2 regions of the Oceanospirillum sp. genome follow, and region 1 is predicted to be linked to the other one. Evidence: predicted binding sites of a transcription regulator. Region 1 holds the regulator's gene; the other holds the start of a gene.
The links. The regulator PhoB, encoded in region 1, activates phosphate uptake and scavenging genes when phosphate is short. The targets are predictions, from matches to a motif close to TGTCATANNNNTGTCANA.
Positions count from the first base shown of each region.

Region 2: the regulator PhoB is predicted to act here: its motif matches at 14,355-14,372, upstream of AC4GL5_RS16085 (PhoX family protein).

Region 1 is NZ_CEYNZH010000001.1:175,023-190,788, forward strand. Features, by position in the region: gene AC4GL5_RS00795 (HDOD domain-containing protein) at 1-603, shown strand, start outside; gene AC4GL5_RS00800 (HU family DNA-binding protein) at 724-999, opposite strand; gene AC4GL5_RS00805 (chorismate--pyruvate lyase family protein) at 1,140-1,709, shown strand; gene ubiA (4-hydroxybenzoate octaprenyltransferase) at 1,761-2,636, shown strand; gene phoB (phosphate regulon transcriptional regulator PhoB) at 2,779-3,468, shown strand; gene phoR (phosphate regulon sensor histidine kinase PhoR) at 3,578-4,969, shown strand; gene AC4GL5_RS00825 (response regulator) at 4,934-5,773, opposite strand; gene cysZ (sulfate transporter CysZ) at 5,781-6,548, opposite strand; gene phoU (phosphate signaling complex protein PhoU) at 6,857-7,579, opposite strand; gene pstB (phosphate ABC transporter ATP-binding protein PstB) at 7,731-8,609, opposite strand; gene pstA (phosphate ABC transporter permease PstA) at 8,807-10,480, opposite strand; gene AC4GL5_RS00850 (ABC transporter permease subunit) at 10,508-12,796, opposite strand; gene AC4GL5_RS00855 (PstS family phosphate ABC transporter substrate-binding protein) at 12,953-13,936, opposite strand; gene AC4GL5_RS00860 (acyl-CoA thioesterase) at 14,328-14,741, shown strand; gene AC4GL5_RS00865 (TRAP transporter substrate-binding protein) at 14,835-15,766, opposite strand, start outside.
Region 2 is NZ_CEYNZH010000056.1:5,874-21,639, reverse strand. Features, by position in the region: gene hutG (formimidoylglutamase) at 1-569, shown strand, start outside; gene AC4GL5_RS16140 (transglycosylase SLT domain-containing protein) at 877-2,928, shown strand; gene AC4GL5_RS16135 (hypothetical protein) at 3,216-3,419, opposite strand; gene AC4GL5_RS16130 (hypothetical protein) at 3,462-3,878, opposite strand; gene AC4GL5_RS16125 (hypothetical protein) at 4,235-4,561, shown strand; gene AC4GL5_RS16120 (beta-ketoacyl-ACP synthase III) at 4,646-5,770, opposite strand; gene AC4GL5_RS16115 (Na+/H+ antiporter subunit G) at 6,161-6,553, opposite strand; gene AC4GL5_RS16110 (K+/H+ antiporter subunit F) at 6,626-6,895, opposite strand; gene AC4GL5_RS16105 (Na+/H+ antiporter subunit E) at 6,889-7,392, opposite strand; gene AC4GL5_RS16100 (monovalent cation/H+ antiporter subunit D) at 7,392-8,921, opposite strand; gene AC4GL5_RS16095 (Na+/H+ antiporter subunit C) at 8,921-9,286, opposite strand; gene AC4GL5_RS16090 (monovalent cation/H+ antiporter subunit A) at 9,289-12,087, opposite strand; gene AC4GL5_RS16085 (PhoX family protein) at 12,348-14,261, opposite strand; gene AC4GL5_RS16080 (PAS domain S-box protein) at 14,559-15,766, shown strand, end outside.

The DNA.
Region 1 (15,766 bases):
TCGCTGGGTTTGTCGATGGGTAAGAATATCAAAATGCCCAGCGATGGTGTTTTCGGCTACCGCAACTACTGGCGCGAAGCCGTAATGAAAGCGATGCTGATGGAGCGATTAGTAAAACAGATACCCGCAGCACACCGGCCTTTTGTCGGTCTGAGTTACCTGTCCGGGCTGGTGAATAACTTTGGTTATCTGATTATTGCAGAGGTGTTTCCACCGTATTTCTCGCTTTACTGCCGCTATCAGGAAGCCAATCCTCACGTACCTGCAATGTATATCGAACGCTTTCTGTTCGGTATTACAAGAGAGCAGATTGGCAGCTTCCTGTTTCAGACCTGGGGGATTCCGGATGAGGTTTGCAGTGCAATCCGTCACCTGCACAACGCCTCTTACGAAGGCCTGCATCATGAGTATGCGAACCTGCTCTATATTGTAAACCAGTTGGTACAAAGTGATGGAGAGGTCCGGCTTGGCAAGTTACCGGAAACCGTATTGAGCCGTTTGCATCTGGAAAGATCCAAAATCGAAGAAGCCGTTGCCGATATCAGCAGCTTCAACGAAGAGCTCAATACTCTGGCGGAAATGCTGGAAAAAGCCAGCAAATAGGACGAAGCGATTGAACCTGCAAGACTCTGCTTTTCAGGGGGGCAGGGCAATCAACCTCACATCAGATATAAAAAAACCCGCAGTGTTATGCATTGCGGGTTTTTTTATTAACTCTATGGCTTAGCAGTCAACAGCATCTTTCAGTTTCTTACCAACTTTGAAGCCAACCGTCTTGCTTGCCGGAATATCCATCGGCTCACCAGTCTGAGGGTTTTTACCCTTACGAGCACTACGCTCTCGTACAGAGAAAGTACCGAAACCGATCAGAGATACAGAATCACCTTTGGCTACCGCACCAGTGATCTCATCCAACATCGCATTCAGAACTTCATTCGCTTTATCTTTAGACAGCTCCGCTTTTTCCGCGATGGCTGCTGCCAGTTCAGGCTTACGCATGCGTTATCCTCTTTATTATTGCTGTTTAATCCGTATAAGACCGCAAACATTTAATCAGCCTGCCATGCGGGATGCAAAGGTTTTTTCCCGGTCTGTGATAGAATTCCACACCTTCAAAAGATGGAATAAAGAGGCATGTGTTGGATCCACAGCAACTGACATCTCTGCGGGCAGCATCCCGCCCGGAATGGGAACAACTCAACTGGACGCGTCCCCATACACCGGGAAAAGCGCAACCGGATATGGCGTGGCTTGACTGGCTCACAGACAGCACTTCACTGACAAAACGCCTGACTCAGATCAGCGACCAGCAATTCCGTGTTCAGCTTTTACAGCAGCGTCTGTTAAAGCCTGCACTGAATGAATGCAAAGTACTGGGCATAGGGCCTCAGGAGCATGCACTGGTGCGGCAAGTGATACTCCATGGCGTTAACCAGCCCTGGGTATTCGCCCGTACGGTTATTCCGCTGTCGACGCTGAATCAGGGTAATCGTCACCTGATGTTGCTCGGCAACCGCTCTTTGGGTAGCGTACTGTTCAAGAATGCCCACACCCGACGCACCTCTCAGGAGATCACCCGGAGCCATCCTGATTTCTGTGCGCCTTTTATCTGGGGCAGACGCTCAACCTTTGCAATTGGTCAGGCACCACTGTTGGTTACTGAACTGTTTCTGGAGCCGTTCCGCGATTATCTGCACCTGACTCGCTGATTGCCCCGTAATTTACTGATATTGCCCAAGCACAAGCTGAGGAATCTTCTGATGTCATCCATTGCCTTTATTCAGCAGCAGTTTCCCCATTACATCAAACTGATGCGGATCGACCGCCCCATCGGTACCTATCTGCTGCTCTGGCCAACCCTGTGGGCGCTCTGGATCGCGGCAGAAGGCGTACCGGATTGGGACGTTCTGGTGATTTTTGTTCTGGGTGTTTACAGCATGCGGGCTGCAGGCTGCGTCATTAACGACTTTGCCGATCGAAAAATCGATGGTCATGTGGAACGCACCAAAGCACGACCGTTGGCTACAGGCGACGTCACTGCGAAAGAGGCGATAGCACTCTTTATTGTGCTGGGACTGATCTCATTCGGGTTAGTTCTGATGACCAACCCGCTGACGATTCTACTGTCTTTAGGCGGGATCATGCTCGCTTTTATGTATCCCTTTATGAAACGCTATACCCATCTGCCACAGGTTGTACTGGGGGCCGCGTTCTCCTGGGCCATTCCCATGGCCTATGCCGCGCAGACCAATAGCGTTCCGGTTGAAGCCTGGCTACTGTTCACCGCCAAAATGCTCTGGACCGTCGCTTACGACACTCAATATGCCATGGTCGATCGTAACGATGATGTCAAAATCGGAGTCAAATCCACCGCCATTCTGTTCGGCGAACTGGACCGGCACATTATTGCGTTACTGCAGCTGCTGGCCGTTATCGCGCTGCTGATTGTTGCCGCCGAAAAAGGGTTGGGGCCTTGGTTTTATACCGGGCTTACCGCTGCTATTGCGCTGTTTGTCTATCAGGCAAAACTGACGTTCCACCGCAAAAGAGAAGCTTGTTTTAAAGCCTTTCTGAACAATCACTGGGTTGGGATGCTTATTTTGCTGGGCATTATTCTGGACTATGCTCTGAAGTAACCCGCATCTGACGAATCAGAGTTCAGCTGCCGGTATCCGCAAGAAGTTCACACAAACGTCATCATGTCATCTTATTGTCATATTTACTCGCTGTAATAACGGTATTACTGATGACATAACCGACTTAGACGGGAACACGGAAATGACAGGAAAAACCGTCCTGATTGTAGATGACGAAGCCCCGATCAGGGAAATGATCGCGGTTGCCCTTGAGATGGCAGACTACACCTGTCTGGAAGCAGAAAATGCTCAGCAGGCCCATGCGATGGTAATCGACAAACGCCCGGACCTTATTCTTCTGGACTGGATGATGCCCGGAACCAGTGGTGTCGAACTGGCCCGCCGCCTGAAACGCGACCCGGTCACCGCGGAAACACCGGTAATCATGCTAACCGCCAAAGGTGAAGAAGATAACAAAGTTCAGGGGCTGGAAGCCGGGGCAGATGATTACATCACCAAGCCCTTTTCTCCACGGGAACTGGTTGCCCGCTTAAAAGCTGTTCTGCGCCGGACTACGCCTAAAGGTATTGAAGACCCGGTTAATGTGGATGGCCTGATTCTGGATCCGGCCAGCCACCGCGTCACCTCCGATGGCGAACCACTGGAGATCGGCCCGACAGAGTTCCGTCTGCTGCAGTTCTTTATGACTCACCAGGAACGGGCGTACACCCGTAACCAGCTGTTGGATCAGGTATGGGGCGGTAACGTGTATGTTGAAGAACGGACCGTCGATGTTCATATCCGTCGCCTGCGTAAAGCACTGGGGGATAAACATGAACAACTGATTCAGACGGTACGCGGGACAGGTTATCGTTTTTCCGTTAAGGTCTGATACCAGAGCAATCAACTGCTGAACACTGAAACGGCCTGATCTGTCACTGCGGATCAGGCCGTTTTCCCAATGGTTCAGCTTCCACGGGCAAGAAGTAAGGTAATCGCTTGTGACTCCAATCTGGCAAGCTGAACTCACACGGATCGTTTACATCGCCTTGTTTGCAGCGGTCATTGGCTGGCTTTCAGGCTCTATCGCCTGGGCGCTGACATCCGTGATGGGAATCTACATTGTTTTCGCACTGCGCTTTTTACAACGCCTCGACTACTGGCTGGAACACAATGCCAATGAAGAGCCACCGGAAAGCTGGGGCATCTGGGGATACCTCTTCGACAAGATGTATCGCCATCAGCGTCGCTACCAGCAACAACAACAGCGTCTGACAGAAATTATCAACAAAGTACAACGCTCCAGTGGTGCGCTGCGTGATGCCGTTGTCATGATTGACCAGCACGGCTGTCTGGAATGGTGGAACCGTGCCGCCGAGGGTCTGCTCGGTTTTCGCTCGCCCTCAGATAAAGGTCAGGCCTTAACCAACTTACTGCGGGATCCACGCTTTATCAGTTATTACGACAAGCAGGATTATCAGGACCCTCTGGTACTGACTTCACCCATGGATGATAACCTGATGCTGGAGTACCAGATCACCATTTTCGGCCGCAATGAGCGACTGATGCTGGTGCGTAATATCACCCGCCTTTATCGCCTGGAACAGATGCGCAAAGACTTCGTTGCCAATGTATCTCACGAGCTGAGAACCCCTCTGACGGTGATCAACGGCTATCTGGAAACCTTTGCCGATTACAGTGATCAGTTACCACCACGCTGGGGACGCGCGACCAACCAGATGCAGCAACAGTCCCGGCGCATGCAGAATATTATCAATGACCTTCTGCTACTTTCCCGACTGGAAACCACCGATATCGAAGGTCAGCAACAACATATTGAAATTGGCGTTATGCTGGAGAGCATCCGCCAGGATGCCGAGTTACTCAGCGGCGATAAAGAGCACGTTATCCGGATCGACCTGCACACTCAGGCTCAGGTTGTTGGTTCTGAAAACGAACTACGTAGCGCTATTTCGAATCTGGTGTTTAATGCCGTGAAATACACACCGCCCGGATCAACGATCAGTATGACCTGGCAGGAACTTCCGCAAAGCACAGGGGCCGTTCTGATTGTTGAAGATAACGGTGAAGGTATCGACGCCCGCCACTTGCCACGTCTGACGGAGCGTTTCTACCGGGTCGATAAAGGACGTTCTGCTGAAACCGGGGGCACGGGCCTCGGACTGGCGATTGTGAAGCATGTTCTACTGAGGCATAACGCCAAACTGGATATTAAGAGTGAAGTCGGTAAAGGCACACGCTTTACCTGTATTTTCCCCGACCTCAGGCTGGTCTGGCCAGGGGAGGGAGCCAGACAGCAACTTGATGCGCCGGCCCGCAGTCCTGAACTCTCAGACCTAGCTGCTCAGTCGGGCGATGATTTTCGACAGTAACTGCCCTGACTTCGGGTCCATATCGATAAAACGCACACCAACGTAGACCGCTTCTGCGTTGGTTCGTTTTTCCTGGGCCTGCAGCATGATCACGCTGCCTTTAGTGGTCAGGCGCATCTGCTGCTCACCCTGACCGGCGATAAAACCGACGGACAGCTCTTCAAACAGTTCAGGAATAGCCTGCCCTCTTTTAGCCATAACGACGACTTCCTGAGTGTTCAGCTCACGAATCACCACCGGAAGTTTATTCTCCCCGAACATCAGCATCGCCTTGCCCCTGACACGACGGGGACCCGATGAAGAAGAGGGTGCGTGCTGCATACCTTGCTTACTGGTCAGTACATCAGCCATGCTTCCACCGCCCATAACCCGGTTGCGGCGATTCATGATCTCAGCAAGCTCTTCACGGGAGATGATTCCGGACTTAACCAGATGTTTGGTTACCTTATTGATCAGCTGGTCATTGTTGAACGGCTTAGTCACATAGTCTGTTACACCATGCTGAGCAGCCTCCACAACGTATTCTTTATCCCCAAGGGAGGTCACCATGATAAAAGGCGCATTTTTGTTGCGGCTGTCATCATGTTCACGTAACCAGCTTAACAACTCGATACCGGACATCTCCGGCATCTCCCAATCACATAGCACCAGATCGAAGCGACCGACTTCCAGTATTTTTTGGGCCTTACGGCCATCCTGAGCGGTTTCTACTTCAAACTGGGGATATTCTGCCTTTACCGCTTTAACCATCAGGTCACGGGTAAATTTGGCGTCATCAACAACAAGTATTCGGGCGGTTTTCATAATTCTCTCAGATATCCTTCATGCCAGTCGGTAGCGCAAGTGCTTCATCAGGATAGATGGACACCTGCCGGACCCAAAGCCAGGTTGCACCAGCAACCGCTGCCGGCATAAAGATCAGGTTGATGAAGGGGACAAACATCAGCAGATAGCACACCATTCCAAAACTGAGCGAGTGCCACCAATTCTGCTTCAGACGCCGCTGCATCGCATGAAAGTCAATTTTATGGTTATCCATCGGATAGTCCATATACTGAACAGACAGCATCCAAACTGAAAACAGGAACCACAAAACTGGGCTTATCAGATTAACAACGGGTATAAAACTGATAATCACAAGCAAGAGAACCCGCTTGAGGAAAAACCACTGTTTCTGCAGCTCTCGCTGCAACGAACGTATCGCCATTTCAGAGAAGGTCTCAGCAGGAAAGCTAACCTGGCCATTCCGCAATTTGAGCTCTACTTTCTCCGCTAAGAGGCCATTAAAGGGAGCAGCAATCAGAGCTGTGGTGGCGTTAAAGCCATAGACAACAAACCCCAGAATCGCAACCAGCGCCAAAGGCCACAGCAACCAGCTCATAAAACTCAGCCAGTCCGGAAGAGTAGCGACCAGACTGTCTACCCAGCCACCCAGTAGCCCCAGAACAAACCAGATAAAAGCCGATAAAATCACAATGTTACTTAACAGAGGCACCAGAACAAAACGCTTCATACCCGGTGTAGTGATCAGCCGAAAACCTGCAGCAATGGCAGCGGGGCCTGAAAAGATATGTGTCATAAAACCTCAGTTTAAGCATTAATCATTCAATCGGAAGCAGCCCGATTTACGCACAAAGCTCCCGCAGGGATATTAACTCTACCTGCAAGTGGTAATAAAGTTCCAGCCGATGTTGTTTTGACAAAACAGGGGGGTAAATGACACTTTTTAATCAATCAGGAAGTGGAAATTGACAGTTTTTAGCCAGAGCAAAAAGAAACGCCCAGATACAGAAAAGGAGCCGAAGCTCCTTTTTTGCCATCAAAGAAACCCGTTATACAAGAATTTCGATGAGGTACTGAACAGACAGTATCTGTTATGCCGATAAGCTACTCGTTGCTCAGGCGCTGCTCAATGGTTTCAGGCGATGAGTGACGAACATCCATCCCCTTCACCAGATAGATCACATACTCAGCGATATTATCAGCATGATCACCAATACGTTCTAATGCACGCAATACCCAGATCACATTCAGCACACGGCTGATAGAGCGCGGGTCTTCCATCATAAAAGTCACCAATGCACGCATTGCTGAGCGGTATTCCAGATCCACCGCTTTATCTTCCTGAGCGACCGAAAGCGCCAGATCAGTATCGAAACGGGCAAAAGAGGTCAGAGCATCTTTCACCATATTGCGAACATGATTACCGATATGACGGGTTTCGATATAACCCCGTGGCGGCTCACCTTCTTCTGCCAACTGAATCGCATGACGGGCAATTTTAGAAGCCTCATCACCGATGCGCTCCAGATCTGAAGTCGCGCGGGTTACCGCCATCACCAGACGAAGGTCACTGGCGGCAGGCTGACGACGAGCCAGAATGCGGGTGCACTCTTCATCGATGCTGATCTGCATCTCGTTGATATTACGGTCGTTGGCACGAACCTCTTCCGCAACAGCACTGTCGCCTTCGGTCAGTGCGTAGATGGCGTCCTGAACCTGTTTCTCTACCAGGCCACCCATGGCCAGCAGGTGGGTTTTCAGGTCTTCCAGCTCGTTGTTGAACTGCTGGGAAATGTGATGGCTATGGGTTTCAGTTGTGATTTCCATGGCAATACCTTTATATGCGTTTTAACCCTTGGCCTAGTCTGGAGAGGGGCAAGGGTGAGTTAAAAACCAGTGAGACGTTACAAAATCGATGGTCAAATAACCGGCCAGAAACCGGAAAGCGAAGCTGAAACAGCTTCGCCCGGGTTATCTGTTAACCGTAACGACCAGTGATGTAGTCTTCGGTTTTCTTCTCTTTCGGGTTGGTAAACAGCATATCAGTGTTACCAAACTCAATCAGATTACCCATATACATAAAGGCGGTGTAGTCAGAAACACGCGCCGCCTGCTGCATGTTGTGGGTTACGATAGCAATGGTGAACTTATCTTTCAGCTCATAGATCAGCTCTTCGATCTTCAGCGTGGAGATAGGATCCAGTGCCGATGCCGGTTCATCCAGCAGCAACACCTCAGGTTTTACCGCGATGGTACGGGCGATCACCAGACGCTGCTGCTGACCACCGGACATGCCCAATGCGCTCTCATGCAGACGATCTTTAACCTCATCCCACAGGGCTGCAGATTTCAGCGCCCATTCTACGGTTTCATCCAGCACACGCTTTTTGTTGATGCCCTGAATACGCAGACCATAAGCCACGTTTTCGTAGATGGATTTTGGGAAAGGGTTTGGCTTCTGGAACACCATACCGACACGGCGACGCAGCTCAGCCACATCGACGTTTTTCTGGTAGATGTTCTGACCTTCCATGTTGATTTCACCGGTGATACGGCAGCCATCAACCAGATCGTTCATGCGGTTAAGGCTACGCAGCAGTGTGGATTTACCACAACCTGACGGACCAATGAACGCGGTTACACGCTGCTTAGGAATCGTCATATTGACGTCAAACAGCGCCTGCTTCTGACCGTAGTACAGATCCATATTGCGCACTTCCAGACAGGTCGTTTCCTGTTCCAGAGAAAGTGCAGCACCGTCACCACGGTTCATAGAGCTAATATCGATACTATGGCTTTTGGTTTCGTGTGCGGCTGTTTGATCCTGAGTGCCGGTCACGTTTTGAGTTTCAGTCATATCAGAACCTGTTACTGTGTTTGCCGTTTCAGCATTTACCGGCACTGCGGTAGTTGTCTTTTCAGTCTGAGCTTCCATAGGAACACTCTCTTTAATTCGTTATTCAGTCTAACTGCGTTTCTGCCAGTGGCTAATCGGTTTATTAAGTGCCGCCGGCTTAATCCAGCGGCACAGATTCAATCCGAGGCCAAGCGGAGTTACATCTCCAGAGACTTGTACTTCTCACGCAGATGGTTACGGATAGCGATAGCACTCAGGTTAAGCAGAGCAATCACAATCACCAGCAGCAGTGCAGTGGCATAAACCAATGGGCGGGCTGCTTCAACGTTCGGACTCTGGAAGCCCACATCGTAGATATGGAAGCCCAGGTGCATAAATTTCTGATCCAGATGGATAAACGGATAGTTACCATCCAGCGGCAGACTCGGTGCCAGTTTCACAACACCTACCAGCATCAGCGGGGCTACCTCACCTGCGGCACGGGCAACGGCCAGAATCACACCAGTCATCATGGCAGGGCTTGCCATCGGCAGTACCACACGCCACAGGGTTTCTGCTTTGGTTGCACCCAGCGCCAGAGAACCTTCCCGTACCGAGCGTGGGATTCGGGCCAGACCTTCTTCAGTAGCTACAATCACAACCGGTACAGTCAAGAGTGCAAGCGTCAGGGAAGCCCACATCAGACCCGGTGTACCAAAAGTTGGTGCCGGCAGCGCTTCCGGGAAGAACATCTCATCCACATGGCCACCCAGGAAGTAAACGAAGAAGCCCAGACCAAACACGCCGTATACGATGGAAGGAACACCAGCCAGGTTGTTTACCGCGATACGGATCATCCGGGTAATAAAGCCCTGCTTGGCGTACTCACGCAGATAGACTGCCGCGACCACACCAAATGGCGTTACCAGAATCGACATCAGGATCACCATCATGACGGTGCCGAAGATCGCCGGGAAGATACCGCCTTCCGTGTTCGCTTCGCGAGGCTCATCGCTCAGGAATTCCCACAGTTTCGCACCATAGAAACCCATCTTCTCCATCACACCCATACGGTTTGGCTGATAAGCACGCACCACCTTGCTCAGGGAAACTTCAACTTCACTGCCATTCATTGCTTTAGCGACAAAGCTGTCGCGGTTAGCCTCAACGTACAGATCGGCCAACTGCTTCTGCAGAACTTCATATTCCGCGTTCAGCACCGCACGTTCCGCATCAATCTCTGCAATTGCCGCCGGCGTATCCTGACCATCCAGTTCCAGACGGCGCTGCTTCAGGCGTAGTCGTTCGATGGTGTAGTTGATGCGCCCAATCTCATGCTTTTCGATCTGGTAGATCTCATCATGAATATTCAGAGCACGTTCAATACGCTTTTCAAACTCAGACCAGATGCCATTTTCGCCAGCAGCCTGAACGGCTACCGTTTCGCCTTTTTCTTTCAGCGCCAGCAGATAACCGTAAAAGTTACCCCACTCACGACGCTCAACAGCGATCAGGTTTTCCGGGTAAGTCACTTCCTGAACAAAAGGCGCCAGAACCCAGCGAAAGTCTGAACCATAAACATCGCGGTTACCGGTTTTGATCAGGTAACGCTCAACTGTTTCTTCATCACTTTCCAGTTTAATACCCGCAGCCTGTACCTGTTCAACAGGGACCGACACGGTTTCAACTTTTTCACCCACCAGATGGTAGGCGGTGTCGCCTGAGCGCACTTCCGCTTCCAGAATGGAGGCAGGCCAGAAGTGACCCAGACCACGGGCAGCAATCAATATCAGCAGGCCAATAACCATCACCACACTGATCGCTACGGCCCCTGCATTAAGCCAGACCCAGGGGGAACCACTACGGGCCCAGCTACCAAAAGATTCACGCATAACTTTTTCCTTTCTCTCCTGGATCGCTTACAGAGCGCCGTATTTTCTGCGCAGTCGCTGACGAACCATCTCAGCAATCGTGTTCACAACAAAGGTAAACATAAAGAGCACGAAGGCTGCGAGGAACAAGATTCGATAGTGAGAGCTACCCACTTCAGATTCAGGTACTTCCACCGCAATATTGGCTGCCAGAGTCCGCATACCTTCAAAGATATTAGCGTCCATAATCGGCGTATTACCGGTGGCCATCAGTACGATCATGGTTTCACCAACCGCACGACCCATACCGATCATGACCGCGGAGAAGATCCCCGGACTGGCCGTAGGCAGTACTACGCGGGTCAGGGTTTGCCACGGAGTCGCACCCAGCGCCAGCGAGCCATAACTCAGGTGCTTAGGCACTGCGAAGATCGCATCTTCAGTAATCGAGAAGATCGTCGGAATCACCGCAAAGCCCATCGCCAGACCGACCACCAGCGCGTTACGCTGATCGAAAGGAATGCCCAGATCGTTGCTCAGCCAGGTGCGCATATCGCCACCAAACAGAACAATTTCAAGATGCGAGCTCATACCCAGAGCAAACCAGCTCACCAGCAGCACCACGGGGATCAACAGAGCGGCCTGCCAACCATCAGGAATGGCGTGACGAACTTTGTCCGGCATTTGTGCCCAGGCGAAGCCAAAGGCCACCATACCCAGCGGCAAAAGTAGCAGGAGTGCGAAGATACCCGGTAGATTGCCTTCGACAAAGGGTGCCAAAAACAGCCCCGCCAGGAAGCCCAAAATAACCGTTGGCAGTGCTTCCATCAGTTCGATGATCGGCTTCACTTTGCGACGCATAGCTGGTGCCATAAAGTAAGCCGTAAAGACAGCACCACAAATTGCCAGCGGTGTTGCCACGATCATGGCGTAGAAAGCGGCTTTTAGAGTACCGAATGCCAGTGGCATCAGGCTGAACTTAGGCTCAAAGTCATTGGTGGAAGCCGAAGACTGCCAGGTATATTCCGGCTCTTCATAACTTTCGTACCAAACTTTGTCCCACAATGCTTTCCAGGAAACCTCAGGGTGCTCGTTGTGCACTTCAAAGGTCTGAATCACATTGTCCTGGCGCTGGATAATCAGCAGATCCGCACGGGGGCTGATCGCGGCGACAACCGGTTTCTGATCCAGCAATTTTTCAGTCAGCATTGTCCGGTGTGCCGTGGTGCTGTAGATACCCAACTCACCCTTGGCATCCATCATCAGGAAACCTTTACGGCGGTGCTCGGGAATAATCAGCTCAACCGGTGTGGCGTCATGGTCAAAACTACGGATCTTTGTCAGCGCCCATTCGTTCTGCGCATCGCGAACCAGGAACCACTGCGACAGGTGACCTGTCTTATCGCCCACCAGTACTGAGATTCCGCCCAGCTGGAAGGTGACATCGCCAATCTCACTGTTCTGCTCGGTAACTTTCAGGCGCGCATTGAGTTTAGGCTCATCTTTGTCCCGCAAATCCAGCACATCAATCGTGCCTTTATCACTGGCCAGATACGCCCACTGCTGATCCGGTGAGATCAGAATGCTGTGCAGGTTGCCTTCAACAACCGGCAGAGTAATTTCGTTCCGCGTCAGGGTAACTTCGTCACCAAAAAGAGATTCTTCTTTCAGGTACTGCACCATGTGCGCTTTCTTGTCTGCAGTTACTGCAGATATCAGCATGCTTTCTTCTGCATCACTGATAGCAACTTTATTAACAGCCTGGCCCGCTTCGCTGATTACGATAGGTTCTTCACCGTAAGGGTATTCGATGCGGGGCGTGATCAGACGCTCATTGTCCGGGTAAGTAATACGATAACGATCCCGGATAATCAGCAGGTTACCATTAGACAGGCCAACAGCCATTAGCGTGGACGCGGGTCCTTCGGGTTGTACCGATGTCACTTCAACGCCTTCCGGCAAGTTGAGTTGCACGCGATCAATCACCTGGCCATTAGCAGCGTTGAAGAAAACGACTTCGCCGACACTTGTCAGACGAATCGCCACTTCTCCCTGCTCTTCTGTTGCCAGATAGAGGGTTTTCGCGTCATCGGGACGTACAGAGGTCGCAGGTACCTGGTACTCCGCAACAGGTTCAACACTCGCCGATTTGAACAGAGGTACAACCTCATACATCAGGTAAAGGAAGATCAGCAGGATCGCAACGATCACACTAATACCACCAACACCGACACCAACTTCGGCAACTTTGTCTTTGTACGATCTGATCTTCCGGTGCATACGAAGTGCCGGAGTATCAAAATCGATTACAGGGGCGTTTGGGCTATTTTCTTTCATAGCGGAAAAAATACTGCACTTATATGACAGTTGTATGACACCAGACAGGCGTTCAACGGGATAGAAAAAAGGGCAGACTCAGCGCCCGCCCTTTCTTCAGCTTATTCTTCAGCACATTAGCGCTGAACATCCTTGTTTACGTCTATCCGGCCCGGATTATTTGATGTCCAGAGCCTTCAGCGTTTTCTCAACGACTGCAGCCGGCAGAGGGATGTAGCCGTCTTTCACAACCACTTCCTGACCCTGCTTAGACATCACCATTTTGATGAATTCACGTTCCAGTGGCTGCAGCGGCTGGTTAGGCTTCTTGTTCACGTAAACGTACAGGAAGCGGGACAGTGGATATTTACCGGTTACAGCGTTTTCAGGTGTTGCTTCAATGAACGGCTGACCCTCTTTCTTAGCCAGAGGAATCGCACGAACACTGGATGTTTTATAACCAATACCCGAGTAACCGATCGCATTGATAGAGGTACTCACAGACTGAACAACAGAAGCAGAACCTGGCTGCTCGTTTACGCTGTTCTTGTAGTCACCTTTACACAGGGCCTTCTTCTTGAAGTAACCGTAGGTGCCGGATACCGAGTTACGACCAAACAGCTGAACACTGCGGTTGTCCCAGTTACCGGTCAGACCCAGATCGCCCCAGGTTGATACGTCGTTTGCCGCACCACACTTACGGGTAGAAGAGAACACAGCATCAACATCTTTGATGCTCATACCTTTGATTGGGTTATCTTTGTGTACAAACACTGCCAGAGCATCGATCGCTACTGGTACCGGTACCGGCTTGTAGCCATGTTTGTTTTCAAAAGCTTCCAGCTCTTTATCTTTCATTTTACGGCTCATTGGACCCAGGTTAGCGGTACCTTCGGTCAGAGCTGGTGGCGCAGTAGAAGACCCCGCTGCCTGAATCTGGATATTCACGTTAGGGTAGGTACGCTTGTACTCTTCAGCCCACAGTGTCATCAGGTTTGCCAGGGTATCAGAACCTACGGAAGACAGGTTACCGGACACGCCGCTCGCTTTTTTGTAAACCGGCAGGCCTGAATCCAGTTCCGCTGCAGCGTTGGCTACGGTTGCTGTTACAGCACTTGCAGCAACGATAGATACCGCTGCAATCATCTTCTTCATTTTCATGTTATCTCCTGAACATTACGTCCGATTTTCTGTTACCAGATAAGATTTTGTTAACTCAGTCGTCTTGCGATGGGGATAACTATAGGGACGCTTTGTGACAGTTATATGAATGTCATATTTAGCTCACAAACTCTTTTTGTAACTCACTTTATCAATCAATAGCCTGTCTCTGATTTTACTCTTAAGCCGCTCCGTTAAATACCACAGCCTCTGCCATCAACTGCCCGAACAGTCATAGGGAATAGTGATAGTTAAAGGATTTAGTGATAGTCTGCGCCTGACAGACTTAAGATCCATGAACCTGCTGTTAATCGGTAACAACGCAACACGAACCAGAGTTCATTTATTCAGGTCTACCTGACAAACCCACTCAGACAAATAAGAAAAGCTAATGAGCAACGTGGATAATATTGAGGATATTCCTTCACCGCTGGGTGATCTGACGCTAAAAATTGCGGCAACACCTCAGGACACGAATATTTACGGTGATATCGCCGGGGGCTGGCTGGTTTCTCAAATGGACCTGGCCGCTGAGATCAGCGCAGGCAAACTGGCTAAAGGTCGGACAGCAACCGTTGCTATCAGTGAGATGGATTTTCTCTGCCCGATTCGTATTGGTTCAACGGTGGGTATCTATACCCATGTGGAAGAGGTGGGCCATAGCTCAATCAGCGTCCGTGTTGAAGCCTGGATTCAACCACCGTTTGAAAGTGATGAGCTGGAGATGTTCAAAGTCTCCGACGCTAAATTTGTGATGGTGGCGATCGACGCTAACGGACGTATCCGGGCAGTTCCGGAGTCCTGATAGGGTAAAATGTCAGGTATGACAAAAAGAAGAGGCCGGTTAAACCGGCCTCTTTTTTTTTCACCTCCCGGAAGGAGGCGAAAAGATATCAGCTTATTTGCTGGTCATCATACGACCGTGCAGATAGGCGTACTCAGAAATCTTCTGATATTCCTCAGAAAGACTGCGGAAGTTCATGAAAGAATCGTAGATGCGACGTGACAGATCGTCTTTCTTCGCTTCTTCAAACACCACTTCGTCTGAGATGGTGCGTAGCTCCTGATAAACATCGGAAGGCAGCTCACGCAGTTCTGTACCGTGATCGTTAACCAGCTCTTTAAGAGCCAGAGCATTACGGTACGTCAGCTCGTCCATCATGTCCTGGTTAGCCGCACGGGTCGCAACCATAACCACTTCCTGCAAGTCTGCTGGCAGCGCTTCAAACGCCTGCTTATTCAGCATACCTTCCAGAACGGTACCTGGCTCATGCCAGCCTGGGTAGTAGTAGTATTTAGCCGCTTTATACAGACCGAAGGCTTTATCGTTGTATGGGCCAACCCATTCGGTCGCATCAATGGCACCAGTCTGCAGAGAGGTAAACAACTCGGAACCCGGCAGGCTTACCGCTGTACCGCCAGCACGGTTAATCACTTCACCACCCAGGCCCGGGATACGCATTTTCAGACCTTTCAGGTCCTGAAGGGAGTTGATCTCTTTGTTGAACCAACCCGCCATCTGAACACCTGTGTTACCTACTGCAGTAGGAATCAGGTTGAACGGCTCATAAACTTCTTTCCACAGCTCAATACCGCCACCGTAGTAGATCCAGCTGGCAATTTCCTGTGCGTTCAGACCAAAAGGTACTGCCGCAAAGAACTGAGCCGCCGGTGCCTTACCTTTCCAATAATAAGAAGCACCATGTCCCATCTGTGCGGTGCCACTGGATACGGCATCAAACACGCCAAATGCAGGAACCAGCTCACCGGCACCATACACTTTAACTTCCAGACGACCGCCACTCATTTTGGTGATCTTTTCTGCAAGAC
Region 2 (15,766 bases), on a different contig from region 1:
AGAGTGCCCGTATTGGTATTGTTAATCTGGATGCGCATCTGGATCTGCGCAATCCGGATATTCAGCCCAGTTCAGGCACGCCGTTTCGTCAGATCGCTCAATGGTGCCATGCCAATAACAAAGCGTTTCATTACTACTGCATTGGTGTTAACGAAACCGCTAATACTCAGGCGTTGTTTGAATTTGCCCGCGAGCAGGGGGTTAAATGGCGTCTGGATCGTGATTGTAAAGCCACGGATCTGGACGCGATTCGGCAAGACATGAAAGACTATCTGGCAGAGCTGGATTACCTCTATCTGACGATCTGTCTGGATGCCTTCAGTGTGGCCGTAGCCCCGGGTGTCAGCGCGCCGTCCGTTATGGGGCTGGATGCAGTGACCGGATGTGAAATCATCCGCCTGATCCTGAAAGAAGCCGCTGCAGCCAATGTGCCTGTTGTACTGACCGATATCGCTGAATGTAATCCTTTGCTGGATGACGATGATCGCACTGCCAGACTGGCTGCGAGGCTGGTGGCGGAGATTAGTCAGGAACTAACCCATGGACTGCCTCAGGAGCTGCCCGGGTAACCGTATAGAAGCAGCCTTATGGCTGTTTCAGGTTTATTTTTAGTGAGTTATGTCCTCCTGCCGTGCTTTTTTGTAGACTCTTTTGAAACCTGTGTTTGAGCTATTGTTATATTTCTCTTACATTATTATTTGAATGTCAGGTTTTCAGACTGATTTACATAAGCTGAACGTCCGTTATCGCGTGTGATGTGTCTCTTTCCGTGAGTATTAAAATCCTGTTCAGCGAATGGGAATACTCAGGGAAGATATCAGGGTGGCGGCTGATCACGAAAGAGATCAGGTTTCAGGGAGCGTTAAGGAGAGATCCATGCAACAGCAAATACAGGGTTGGTTATCCACCTGTTTCGAGCAAGCCCAGAGACGGAATTTTATTCCCCGCCTGATACGTTTTGGGCGGGTAAAATTTTTAGGTACGACAGCCGCGATTATTCTTGCGGCCAACCCGGCTTCAGCATCCGTACACAGTCATCAATTGGCGGAACAGCGGCAGCTGTTTGCGCAGCTTTCCGATCAGGTTTCCAAAGGACGCTTATCTCAGGTGCGTCAGAATCTGGATGCATTGGAAAACTATCCGTTAAAACCCTATCTGGAAGCCCAGGTGATCTCCCGACAGCTGGAATCACTGAGTGCCGAACAGATCAATCGTTTTGTAGAACAGAATATGCATCTGCCGGTGACTGAAGCCCTTCAACAGAAATGGCTTAATACGCTGGCAGCACGGGATGATTGGGCGGGATACCGTCAGGCTTACCAATTGTTTCAGCCCAGAGGCAACCACTATAAATGCCTGATGCTGAAAGCGGATATGAAACAGGGCTACCTGGCGACTCAGTTGGACAGGGTTACTGAACTCTGGGTTCAGGGAGAATCGCAACCGAAAAGTTGTGATTCCGTTTTTGCCTATTGGCAGCGTAGGGGCGGTCTGACCTCTCCGGTTGCCGAGATTCGTTTCTGGAATGCCGTACGCGAGCGTAATTTCTCACTGGCGCGTTTCGCTGAGAAAAAGATCGATCAGCCCGATGGTAAGAAAAGTGCCCGCCTGTTGTGGCAGGTGCGCAGTAATCCGGAGCGCTGGCTAAAACCTAAAACCTTTTCGCCAAATAATTATACCCACCGCATTATCGTGGATTATGCCGTGCGTCGGCTGGCGCAGAAGGATATGCGACTGGCAGCTCGCCGTTGGTTATCCCTGCGGGATCATCTCAACTTTACCCCGGAAGAGAAAGCGGATCTGAATCACTATCTGGGTGTTCGTCTGGCGCTTCGCTTTTATGATGATGCCCCTGAGCTGGTCGCCAGGATCGATCCGGATTTTCAGGATGTCGAGATTACCGAGTGGCGTATTCGTCTCGCTTTAAGCCTGCAAAACTGGCAGCAGGTACAGACTCTGATCGCTAAGCTACCCGATGAAGAGAAGGTCACCAGTCGTTGGCGTTACTGGCATGCGGTTGCCGAGCAGAATATGACAGGCAAGTCACAGGATGATCTGTTTGCGGAGATTGCAGTGGACCGAAGCTATTACGGTTTTCTTGCATCAGAACAGCTGGGACAGCCCTTCAATTTGAATTACGAACCGGCTTCTTTCTCTGCGAGCCTTCAGCAAGGGCTTCTGCTGTTGCCATCGGTGCGCCGGATGTACGAGCTGATTCAACTGGAAGAATTCGGTTATGCCCGTCAGGAGTGGAACCTGCTGTTTCCAACACTGAATGATGAGCAGAAATATGCCTTGTCTCATCTGGCGGGAAGCTGGCAGTGGCACTCTCAGGCAATTGCTGGTGCCGCTTTGGTTCGTAAGTGGAATGATCTGCAGCTGCGCTTCCCGCTGGAATATGCCGAGTTGTATCAGCAGTTCTCCGACAAGCAGAAGATCCCTCTGAACTGGGCGTTGTCGATCACCCGTCAGGAAAGTGCCTTTAATCCGTTAGCGCGCTCCGGCGTAGGGGCTATGGGGCTGATGCAGCTGATGCCAAAGACGGCAAAACAGACCGCTAAGAAGATTCGTCAGAGCCTGAAGAAAACCAAAGAACTTTATAACCCGGCGACGAACATCGCGCTGGGCACGGCTTATCTGGCGCAGATGCTGGATCGTTTTGATGGTAGCCGTATCTATGCAACCGCAGCCTATAACGCAGGCCCGTATCGTGTGAAAAGCTGGCTGAAAAAACGTGGTCATCTGCCATTGGATATCTGGGTAGAAGTGATTCCTTACGAAGAAACCCGCATCTACGTTCAGCGCGTACTGGAATACGGTGTGGTCTACGACATGATGGCCAATCGACCGGCCCGGCTGCTGGATGATAACGAACGTCAGCTGTTGGCGCTGAATTTGCCGGAAGATGGGGAGGCTGTGCTGGATTAGCCTTTAATCTCTGCCGAAGCTGCTCAGTTTGGGAGCGGCTCCTTTTAATTAGGTCCTTTTGCAGGATACTTGCCTGAATTCAGCCCGCAACTGCGGGCTGTTTTGGTTCGGTAGATTGAGTTAAGGGTGCTCTGGTGTCGCGGTATTTAACTCGTCCATCAGGCTCTGTACCGATGAAGCTCTTCCTGAGCGAGGCGCTATGACAGTTGTTCACTCAACCGTAAAGCGCCTATAGCGCTCAGGATTCTGCCAGAGATTTGTAATTTTCCTTATCCCGCCTGTTAAAATTAAAACGGCTGTGGAACATGGGTCGTCACACCAGAGGTAGGCGTGTAGCGATTGTCGCTCCAGCCCTGTACTTGCAGAAACGGCAGACGGCTGTTCAGATGTTCGAAATACCAGTAGGAAATGATAAAGCCGGTAAACAGCGGTAAGGTTTCCGGGTATTCCAGAGCCACTAGGTACAGTGCCTCAAGGTCGAAGGTGTACATATCATTGACCCAGAAACCGCTACTATCGTTACGCTTACAGGCCTAAGCAACGATCGCTTCTGCGGTGGCAAAATGCTTGGCAATGATCCCGCTCTTTATGCCCTTCTGATTGCAGAGTACCTGCTGCTGTTTCGGGCAAAAAGTAAGAATCGTGATCGCTGATTCAGCAGTTGTTAATGCGCTTTCATCGTTTCTATCTGCCTGGGCGTAAAACGTCGCTATTGGACATGAGTGGTCATTTGTTCTTAAATGAGCCTTCGTTAATCTTTCGGGTTGGCCTACTAATTCACTAAAAGGAACCTTCTTATGGATGCAACCCAGGACGACGCGATTAGGCTTCTTATCAGTGACCCGGCAGTGTTCGCTTTGCTTATTGCTGCTTTCCTGCTTTTGTTCTGGCTGAAAAGCAAAAGTGGAAAAATTCTGTTTTTTGGCCTTCTCCTTCTGGATCTGGACCACTATTACTTTACCTTCATATATGAGTCTGATGTGCTGATGCATGATTACGGGCTAGGTAGTTTAATGGGGGTAATGGAATACACCCGGTATATCGGAATCGTTCTTTGTTGGTATGCGCTTGTAAAGCAGGTCTCCCAAATTAAAACGAGACAGAACGCCAGTCACTCTTCTGCGGAAACCTCAGTATCCAACCTGCCTCCCGCATTTCGACGGAACCACAATCCGATGGCTCGGGTTCGAACGGAACGTGCTCAGACAGAGTCGAAAGCTAATGGTTTGGTCGAGCGTATTCGATCGGAACAAGCAGAAAGAAGTGCAAGCAGTGACAAAAATCGAAGTTTTGGGAGGGATTTATAATGTCAGATTATAGCCTCATGGAAATTGTTAATAGCATGCTTGATGATCCTTCCTTTTATCTGATGGCTATTGCGATATTTTTGCTGTTACTTCACAGAAATTTTTGGGTCAGCTTGTCTGCGATAGGGTTATTCTTTTATTGTGAGCCTTATTTCATGACCGTTTCGATTTTGCCTTTTGCTTATCAGGAAAGTTCTGGATTAAGCGTTGATGAATTTGCAGAGCAGGTAATTAATGGGTTTGCAGCGATTGGTATCCTGATGATCCTTTTTGGCTTCTACAAGCTGGTAACTGATTTTGAAAAGAGTAATACCCGGCGGGGCTAAGTCGCAGTGGCACGTGTTAATTAACCATAGAAAAACCGCCAGCAAGGCGGTTTTTTTTATGGTTAGTATTTATCGGCCGTTTGATTACAGCTTTTCAATCACCAGACTGCCGATGGAGTAACCGGCACCGAAGGAGCAGATCACGCCTTTGTCACCCTTCACCAGATCTTTGTGATTCTTGTTAAAGGCGATCAAAGAACCGGCAGAAGCGGTGTTGGCGTACTCATCCAGCACGATAGGGGCTTCGTCAGCAGAGGGGTCACGCCCCATCAGTTTTTTGCCGATCAGGGTATTCATATTGATATTGGCCTGATGCAACCACCAGCGACGGATATCGCTGTTATCGTTACCGGTTGCAGCGACATGATCGGTAATGTGCTGAGCGGCCATCGGGCACACTTCTTTAAACACTTTGCGGCCGTTCTGGTGGAAGAGCTTATCCGCTGCGTAAGGATCGACATCGGTAACCCTTGACAGATAACCGAAGTTTGAGCGGATATTATTGGAGTAGCTGGTCTGTGCCTTAACACCCAGAATACGGTAGGCGTGCTCAGAATCGCAGCTGCTTTCCTGTTCGATAATGGTCGCAGTTGCCACATCACCAAAGATAAAGTGGCTGTCACGATCCATATAGTTCACCTGAGGCGAGGTCAGCTCTGGATTGATCACCAGCACCGCTTTTGCCGTACCTGCGGCAACCATCTCATAGGCGCGATGCAGAGCAAACGTTGCTGCAGAGCAGGCGACCAGCATGTCAAAGCCAAAGCCTTCAATACCCAGTGCGTGCTGAACCTCAATCGCAATAGCCGGGTAGGAGCGTTGTGTGTACGCGCAGGAGACGATAACCGCATCGATCTGATCAGGCGTTTTGTTCGCTTCATTCAGAGCAATTTTAGCGGCGTTGACGGCCATTTCTGCCTGATGAGATAACTCTTCATCAGAACGCTCTTCCAGTACCGGACGCATACGCTCAGGATCTAAAATCCCTTCTTTAACGAAAGTGTAGCGGGACTTAATACCGGAGGCTTTTTCGATAAATTCCGCACTGGAGAAAGGTTTGGCAGCCAGTTCGCCCGCTTCAATTTCTGCGGCATGTTGCTCATTGTACAGCGCGGCATAAGCGTTATAGCTTTCTACCAGCTCTTCATTCGTAATAACGTTTTCCGGATTCCACAGACCAGCACCGCTGATCACAACATTATTTTGCATAGTATTTTTTCACCTGTATCAGTCAGCACAACATCGGTCCTTGAGGTTGTTTCTTCGATGCTTATTGTCAGCCTTAGGGCAAGGTCTGCTCATTTAATTGGCTGTAAATCTGGCATAGCTGTTTCAGTTATATTTTGTGAGAAACGGCAACTGGTTTCAGCCTGTATTGGAATACCGACTCTATCTCACCGCAAAGAGCATCAAACAAAACATTGTTTCAAACGTGTGTATGAATTTATTGTGCCTTAATCGCCCCATCAGGTCTACGGTCGTGTTTAAAACAGACAAAAAAATAACCCCGTAAACGCGAGGCCTACGGGGTTACTTGGGCTTTTTTCAATGATTTTATGCCGTGCCTGAACGGTTGAGCTGCCCGGGTTTGACTAAGAATCAGGGAAGTTTGGTATCCCGCTCTTCATTGTGATCGTCCGGTGGGGCCTGTCGGCTGGCTGGTTCGATCAGTTCCTGACCCTGAGTACGCTTCCACGCAGGCAGATCATGGTGCATTGCGGTTTTTGCGATCATATTAGCGGATACCGGTGCGGTGATCAGGAGGAAAAGCGTGATCAGCCATTCATGAACCGAAATTGAGCCCTGGTTAACACTGGATACGACTGAGGATGCCAGCAAAAGGCCGGCAATACCCAGAGTTGTTGCTTTCGTTGGGCCATGCAGACGGGTATAGATATCAGGCAGTCGTACCAGACCGATCGAGCCGATCAGCAGGAAAGTACCGCCAAATACTAGGACAAGGGCGATTAAGCCCTCCAGCCAGGTTTCCATAATTCACCTTGATGTTTATCAGTGCAGGAGAGAGTCCTCCTGCTTATGTTCTGTTAGAAAGTCTTTGTATTTTTATTCAATCAGGTCGCCACGCAGCAGGTATTTGCAGAGCGCGGAAGTGCTGACAAAGCCCATCATGGCAATCAGCAGGGCTGCTTCAAAATAGAGCCCGGTCCCCATGTTGATGCCGTACAGGATGATCAGCGCAATGCTGTTAATACACATGGTATCCAGTGCCAGAATGCGATCCTGAATACTCGGTCCCTGAACCATCCGCCAAAGATTGAGGATCAGGGCGATACAAATCATCGCGGCTGTAAAATTAATAGCCCAATCTAACATCCCAGAATCTCCTTCAGCGGTGCCTCGTAACGCGTCTTCGCCTGATCGATCAGTTCTTGTGGATTGTCCATATGCAGCGCATGCACATAAAGCCACTTGCGATCTTCAGAGATTTCAGCACTTACCGTTCCCGGAGTCAGAGAGATGGTGCTTGCCAGCAGGGTGACGCCCAGATCCGATGTGATATCCAAAGGGATTGCTACAAAGCCCGGTTGGAGTTTCTTTAATGGACCCAAAACCATGACAGCGACTTCGATATTTGCAGTGATGATATCTTTCATCACCAGAAAGAAGTAGCGCACGGTCAGCCAGGGTTTTTTGATCGTTGGATGCCCATGTTTGAGTATGGAGACTAGCTTAGGGATCGACCAGCCGAAAAAGAGAGCAAGCAGAATATGCCCAAAGGCCAGTGTATTGTTCAGTAGCAGCCAGACCGCAAACAACAGGAGGCTATGGAACGGCATAGGAAGAAAACGGGACTCTTTTAACGCAAACATTAGTGATCGCCTCCTGTATGAGTCGTGCTTTCAGGTAGCAGTGCGTTAACGGATTGCGTCAGGTCGTGAAGCTGATGTGCCGCTTCAGTCGTGAATTCAGTGACAAATCCACCAAAAATAACCAGCAAAGGAGAGGCTGCCAGCAGTATCGCGATACCTGCAATTTCAAATGGATGAGCTTTCTCCTCACTGGATTGTGCCGCGGTGGTCACGCGCCAGAACAGGGTTGTACCTGCGCGGGAAATTGCTATCAGTGCCATCAGACTGCTGACCAGAATCAGCGGCCAGATCCAGATAATTTCAGCGGTAGATTCCGCTGCACGCATGATCAGGACCTTACCGACAAAACCAGACAAGGGTGGCAGGCCGATGATCGCCAGTGCTGCGATCACAAATGCGAAGCCCAGCAATCGTGGTTGAGCCATGGAACGCGATTTCACAAAGCGATCCTCGGCTTTACCCCGTTGACGGGAGATCAGGTCGGCAATCAGGAAGAGCGCGCCGGTTACCAGAGTACTGTGCAGCATGTAATAGAGCGCTGCAGAGGTTGCCCGCTCGGATTGCAGAGCAGCGGCTACCAGCAGAGTACCTGCAGAGATCACCACCAGATTAGCCGTCATCACGCGCAATGTCGGACTGGCAAAAACACCCAACGTACCTATTGCGAGAGTCCCCATTGCCATTGGCCAGATCCACGGCAGGGCTATATCCGCAAGCAGGTTTGCTTCTTCACCAAAAACCAGCGTATGTACGCGGAAGATACTGTAGATGCCGACCTTGGTCATGATGGCAAAGAGTGCGGCGACAGGTGCTGATGCCGAAGAGTAGGTACGAGGCAGCCAGAAATGCAGAGGTAAAAGGGCGGCTTTCAGGCCGAAGACCAATAACAGTAAGAGGCCACCGGCTTTTGCCAGAATCGCTTCTGCTTCGCCCAGATGGCGAACCTGAATGGCCATATCTGCGATATTCAGCGTACCCAGTGTCCCGTACAGAATACCTAAGCCGAACAGGAAAAGGCTGGAGCCGATCAGGTTTAAGATCACGTAGTGAACCGCCGCCTGAGTCTTCTGTTTTCCACCGCCATGAACCAGCAAGGCGTATGAAGCGATCAGCAGTACTTCGAAGAATACGAACAGGTTAAAAATATCCCCGGTCAGAAATGCACCGTTAATACCCATCACCTGAAACATAAACAGTGGGTGAAAGTACTGGCCGCTCTTATCCTGACCGGCACAGGCGTAAAGCAAGGCCCCGGAGCAGAGAAGAGTGGTGAGCAAGACCAATAGAGTTGATAGGCGATCAGCAACCAGTACGATACCAAACGGTGGTTGCCAGTCCCCTAATACATACATCTGGGTGCCTTCGGTAGCAGCAGTAACCAGCAACATTGCCGCAAAGATAATTTGTGCGATCACCGAGACAATAGCCAGTCCACGCTGACGGCTCAAAATATCTCTGAAAGGGGGCAGCAGAAGTAAGGCCCCGGTAAAAAGTGGAATCAAAATCGGAAGAATAGCCAGATGTTGCATTATTGCCCTCCCGCGCGTCGAGCGAGACGTGGCTTAGGTGTTTCCGGCAGGCGGCCATCCACATGATCGTTACCTAGGTCAGCTCGGGCACGCATGGCCAAAATCACAACAAAAGCTGTCATTGCAAAACCGATTACGATCGCAGTCAGAACCAGCGCCTGAGGCAGGGGGTCACTATATTGCTCTGACTGTCCCAATACCGCCGCGGCATTCAGCTTCAGGCGGCCGCTGGCAAACAGGAACAGGTTAACTGCGTAAGAGAGTAAGGTCAGGCCCACAACCACGGGGAACGTTCGTCCGCGAAGGGCTAAGAAAATACCGCAGGCCGTCAGCAGGCCTACGCAGAAAGCGTATAGTCCTTCCATTATTAATCGTGCTCCTTCAGAACAGGACGTTCACTGGTCGTCAATTTACCAAGATTGGCCAGGATCAGCATGGTTGCCCCTACAACAGTCAGGTATACCCCTAGGTCGAACAGCATGGCGCTAGCCAGCTCAAATTCGCCCACCAGAGGCAGATGGAAGTGATCGAACCATGATGTCAGGAATGGGCGGCCGAAGAACCAGCTCCCCAGACCTGTCAGGGCTGCAATAGTGATACCGCTACCGATCATCAGCTGATAGTCGAGCTTCATACGGGCTTTAATCCAGTCCACACCGTGGGCGATGTACTGCTGAATAATGGCTACCGAGGTGATCAGACCAGCGATAAAGCCGCCACCAGGCATGTTATGGCCGCGCAGGAAGATATAAGCGGACACCAGTAACGCCAGAGGCAGGAGACTCTGGGACACTACAGAAAGCATCAGCGGATGGCTGTCTTTCGACCATGGGCGGCCATCGCCATCACTGGCGGGCATATAGAGCCGCATACGGGCGATCAGCTTGAAAATGCCCAGTGCTGCAATACCCAGTACGGTGATCTCACCGAGTGTATCAAAGCCCCGGAAGTCGACGAGAATGACATTGACCACGTTGGTACCACCGCCTCCGGTCTTGCTGTTTTCCAGGAAGAAGGTGGAGATGCTCTCCAGCGGGCGGGTCATCAGTGCATAGCTGATAGTGCCGATAATACCGCCGATAATCGCGGCAATACCCAGATCCCGCGCCACGCGCTTCGGAGATGACTCTTTCGGTGTGGTCTGAGGCAGGAAGAACAGGGCCAGCATCAGCAGGATAACGGTAACAACTTCAACCGCCAGCTGAGTCAGTGCCAGATCCGGTGCCGAGAATTTTGCAAACATCAGCGATACGATCAGACCCACAACGGACAGTGCCACAAGGGCGACCATACGCTGGCGGTTCCAGATCACAGTGGCCAATGCGCCAATCGCCAGCAGTACAGCACCTGTGATGGAGATCGCATCCACCGGAATCTGAGGTCTGTGACCTGCCGTGGTATTCAGGTCAAGCAGCGGGCCTGCCATCATCACCATCGCCAGACTCAGCATCATATAGCTGTAGCGCTGCAACGAGCCGTTTTCGGCCAGCTCCATTACCCGTGAAATCTGTTTGTGTATCAGCTGAATAATGGCTTCAAAGACCAGCTTCGGATCGTTCTCTGGGAACTGAGCCTGAAACTGGAATAGCTCCTTACGGTTGATATAAACCGCAACACCACCAACCAGCGCGATAAAGCTCATCAGCAGAGGGAAGTTAAGTCCGTGCCAGATCGCCAGACTGTATTCCGGAACAGCGCCCTGAAGGGTTGCCGCAGACGCCGCATAGAGCAGGTCGCCGATGACAAATGTAGGCAGCACACCCACCAGAAGACAGAGGGCTACCAGAATCTCTACCGGAACCCGCATATAGCGTGGTGGTTCATGAGGCGTTTTAGGCAGATTGATCGGCTCACCATTGAAGAAAACATCATGGATAAAGCGCAGAGAGTAGGCCACAGAGAAAACGCCACCCAGGGTCGCAAAGACCGGCACCATCCAGGAGAGGGAGCCCAGAGAGTCCTGATGCAGGGTTTCTGCAAAAAACATCTCTTTCGATAGAAAGCCATTCAGTAATGGCACGCCTGCCATTGAGGCTGCTGCAACCATTGCCAGTGTCGCGGTGTAAGGCATGTACTTCCACAATCCATTCAGCTGACGCATATCCCGTGAGCCGGATTCGTGATCGATGATACCCGCAGCCATAAATAATGAGGCTTTGAAGGTGGCATGATTGATGATGTGGAACAAGGCTGCAACGGCGGCAAGCTCGGTGCCCATACCCAGTAGAAGCGTGATCAGACCCAAATGACTAACGGTTGAGTAGGCAAGCAGGCCTTTGAGGTCATGTTTAAACAGAGCGACATAAGCACCCAGAAGCAGGGTAGCCAAGCCGGTCATGCTAACGATCAGGAACCATAGCTCGGTGCCGGAAAGAACCGGATACATACGAGCCATCAAAAAGATACCGGCTTTTACCATAGTGGCGGAGTGCAGGTAGGCACTGACTGGCGTCGGGGCTGCCATCGCATGAGGTAGCCAGAAGTGGAACGGAAACTGAGCAGATTTGGTGAACGCTCCCAGAAGTACCAGTACCAGAATGACAGGGTAAGTTGTGTGTTCGCGAATCAGGTCTCCGCTGGCCAGCACATCATGCAGGCTGTAACTGCCTACCACATTACCGATCAGAAGTACGCCTGCTAGCAGAGCCAGGCCCCCTGCACCGGTAATCGTCAGTGCCATACGAGCACCTTTGCGGGCTTCACTCTTATGTCCCCAGAAACTGATCAGCAGGAAAGAGCTGATACTGGTTAATTCCCAGAACATCCACAGTTGGATCAGGTTATCGGACATCACCACGCCGAGCATGGCGAACATAAAGAGGATTAGATAGGCGTAGAATTTACCCATCGAATCGTTTTCAGACAGGTAGTAGCGTGCGTAAAGCACAACCAGCAAGCCTATTCCCAAAATCAGCAGGGTAAATAGCAGTGCTAAACCATCCAGCCGGAAAGCAAGTTCCAGCCCCATCAGAGGTATCCACTCAAGGCTCTGGCGAATGGTTTCACCTTCAAACACCTGCGGTGCGAGTTGTAAAACCAAAACTAAAGCAAGGGCGGGAAGGCCTGCAGTAAGGAAAGCACACGCACTGCGGCTTAACCTTGATGCAAAGAGGGGTACCAGGGTGCCCAATAAGGGTAACAGTGGTATCCAGATCAGGTCATTCAACAAGGGTAGCTCCTGTTTTGTCCATCTTGTTGTTCAATCGATAACGGTCTTATTGATCGTATAGTTACTTGCCAGCTTGGGGGATGTTTGACCGTAATTTATTGATTACGTTCATAATTATAATTAGGTGTATTTTTTTTATTCTAACTGCTTTTTGGGGCCGCTGCACGGCACCATTACTGACAAATATAGAGGAAGAATACTAAAAAGGGCAGCTTAAAGCTGCCCTTGAGAGGTATTGAATTGACTAAACTTTTGACTTATGTGCCTATGATGCCGCCATCTTCCCGCTGGATCATAATCACAGATGAGCGCGGAGTGCTCTTACCGCCACCGGGGAAGTGAGACGGTTGCAGGTCTTCTCCCGGGTGCTGAACGCCAATAAAGAGTGTCCGATAGTCCGGAGCAAAAGTGAGACCGGTGATTTCACAGGCCACGGGGCCTGTGAGGAAACGACGAATCTCACCGCTTGCGGGATCTGCGCAGAGCATCTGATTGTTACCCATGCCGGCAAAGTCTCCCTGATTGGAATATTTGCCATCGGTTTGAATCCACAGGCGTCCATCGGCATCAAATCCCAGTCCATCAGGGCTGTTGAACATGTTGTCTTTGTTGATATTCGCGGAGCCACCGTAAGCTGAATCTCCGTGAACCTCTGGGTTGCCAGCCATCACGAACAGGTCCCAGTTGAACTCTGATGACGTATGATCGTTGTTTTCCGGCTGCCAGCGAACAATCTGACCGTAATGGTTTTTGGCTCGGGGGTTAGGCCCACCAACCGGTTGACCTTCTTTGCCACGGTTTTTGTTGTTGGTCAGTGTGCAGAATACCTGCTGGCCTGATGGGTGAACCGCAACCCATTCAGGGCGATCCATTGTGGTTGCACCGACCTGAGTTGCGGCACGACGGGCGAAGACAAGCACTTCTGCCTGATCTGCAAAGCCATTTTCAGGCGTTAGCCCATTTTTGCCAAACGTCAGCTCAATCCACTGTCCGCGGCCAGCAACCTTGCCTGGTTCTGCTTCAAATCGGGCTACGTACAGAGTGCCTTCTTCCAGCAGGTCACGGTTGGTAGCCTGATTATCCGGATTATATCGGTTTTTAGAGACAAACTTATAAAGATGCTCACCTCGTTGGTCGTCACCCAGATAGACGACGACATGACCATCTTTATTAATGGTCAGTGCCGCATTTTCGTGCTTGAACCGACCCAGAGCGGTGCGTTTTTTGGGCTTGCTGTCCGGGTTCTGAGGGTCGATTTCGACAACCCATCCGAAACGATGCGGTTCCTGAGGGTTTTGAGACAAATCAAAGCGGCTGTCATGCTTGTGCCATTGATAGCCCGCGTCTTTTGCTCCAATACCGTAGCGTTTTGCATCGGCTCCCAGGTTAATCGGAGAGTCACTGCCAAAGTAGCCGTTGAAGTTTTCTTCACAGGTCAGGTAGGTTCCCCACGGGGTCTGACCGTTGGCACAGTTGTTAAACGTACCCAGTGCTTTTGTTCCGGAAGCATCGGCAGATGTTCTGAGTAACTTGCTGCCAGCAGCAGGGCCGGTGAGTTCCATTGGGGTATTCGCATGGATGCGGCGGTTGAATCGGCTGTCTTTAACCACTTTCCAGCTGCCGTTGATTTTTCGAACTTCAATAATCGATACCCCGTGGGCGGCCTGTGCCTTTTGGACGTCGTTTCGGGACATCTGTTTACCCTGGTGAGAAAACAGGTATTCGTAATTGGTATATTCGTTATTGATTGCCATGATGGCTCTGTCTTCCGACAAGGGGAAGAAGCTCATGCCATCGTTGTTATCTCCAAATTGGCGTTCCTGATCATAGGCACTGTTCCTGCCGCCATCGGCAAACTCTGCTGCATCGGAGAACAGAGGGTCGCCCCAGGAAATCAGACGCTCCCATCGATAACCTTCAGGTACGGTAATGGTATCGGTAGTTGAGGCGGGAATAGCTTTGAAGCCAATATCCGGGCCTATCGACGAAGAATGGCCGGTTCCGGAACCAATACCCATGGGGGTGCAGCCTGCTGCCAGAGTGCTGAGCCCGAGAAGTGCAGCTCCGCCCATAAACTGACGTCGACTGAGGCCTTCTTCTATAATTCGGGTGAACTCTGGTGTTGTGGTTACCGGGTGATTCAGGTCATCCTGTTGTTCAAAGTTACTCATCTCTCAGATCCATATAGTTGTTGATATTTAATCTCTGATGCGCGGTCAGGATTTGATATAGATCATTAAGCTAAAGTTTAAATGTAACAGTCCTATGACATGTGAATGACATTTCATGTTTCTTAATGGGGGATTTTTAACTCTGATGAGTGCCGAATATAAGTTATATTTCAATGACTTCTTGGCCTTTTGCGGCTAGGCTAAAACTCATACTTATTTTACTCGTACCTAATAGACTCATTCGGACACTGCATCGATTTTTAAGACTGTTCGGGCTGCTCTGACAAGGATTTAATTTTGCCAAAGTTCTCTTTCAATATTCCATGGACAAAATTTTATGCATTACTGCTTGTCTTTGCTCTGCTCTCAGTGGCTGCCTATAGCAGCTACAGCCATTTGCAGTCTCTTTACTATGAGCGGGTAGAGCAAAACCTGAAAAGTCAGATTGGTACTCTGCATCAAAGTCTCTCGGCCTGGGGGCGTTCGAAAAGAAGTTATGTTTATTCCTGGGCGCGTCAGCCGAAACTGATTCGTGATGCCCGCATCATCACTGAAGGTAAAAACGAGTCTCTTATAAAGCTCAGTGGTTTTTCTTTGGTCGATTATTTACGCCCTGTTATTTCTGACCCTGAGATTCGGCATTTCTATCTGGTTGGACCCGGAAACAATATTCTTGCGACTGATCGTTCAGATTATATGGGTTTAACGACGCCTCTGACGGCATTTCCTTATCTCCTGAAACAGGCTTGGGGCGGCTTGGCTGTTATTACTCATCCCGCAAGGTTTATGGGGGAGGATCATTCGGCCATCTATGTGGCTGCAGCGGTGAAAGATGCCGCCAGTAAACCTGTCGCATTATTGGTTTTTGAAGTTGATCCGACAGTGAGTTTCAATCAGGTTTTCCATAAGTCTTCGTTCTCTGAAACGGGTGAAGCTTATGCCTTTAATCGGGACGGTATCGTGTTGACTCCAGGCCGGGGAGATCTGGACGATTTTCTGCCAGCTGTTGAGCTTTCCGGAGGCACTTTGCTCGGTAAGCTAGCTGACCGGCGGCCAGCCGAGCCTAAAAAAACGCCTTTAGCTGGAAAGGTAGGCAGCCAAAACTTTGGGATTTATGTTCGGGAACCTTTTCAGGGGCGAGATGGGAAAAGAAAAATTGGTGCCTGGATCTGGGAAACTCAGCTTCAGATGGGGTTGGCTCTGGAGCAGTCTGCTGAAGAAGGATTGAAGCTACTGCGGAAAATGCAATGGACTTTTCTCAGCTTTCTTGGGCTGGTGGTGCTGATCAGTCTCAGCTTCTTCTTTATTCTTTCTTACTGGTCTGCAGCGAGAAGCCGCGAAGAGGAGCAGGCGCGGAAGATTCTTGCGGAAGAGCTGCAAGCGGTGCATGAGCATAATACGCTTGAAATTGCTGATCGCGAAGCGAAGCACCGGGCGATTATCGACACCGCCTGGGATGCCATTTTTACGGTAGACAGTCAGGGTGTCATACTCAGTGGTAATCC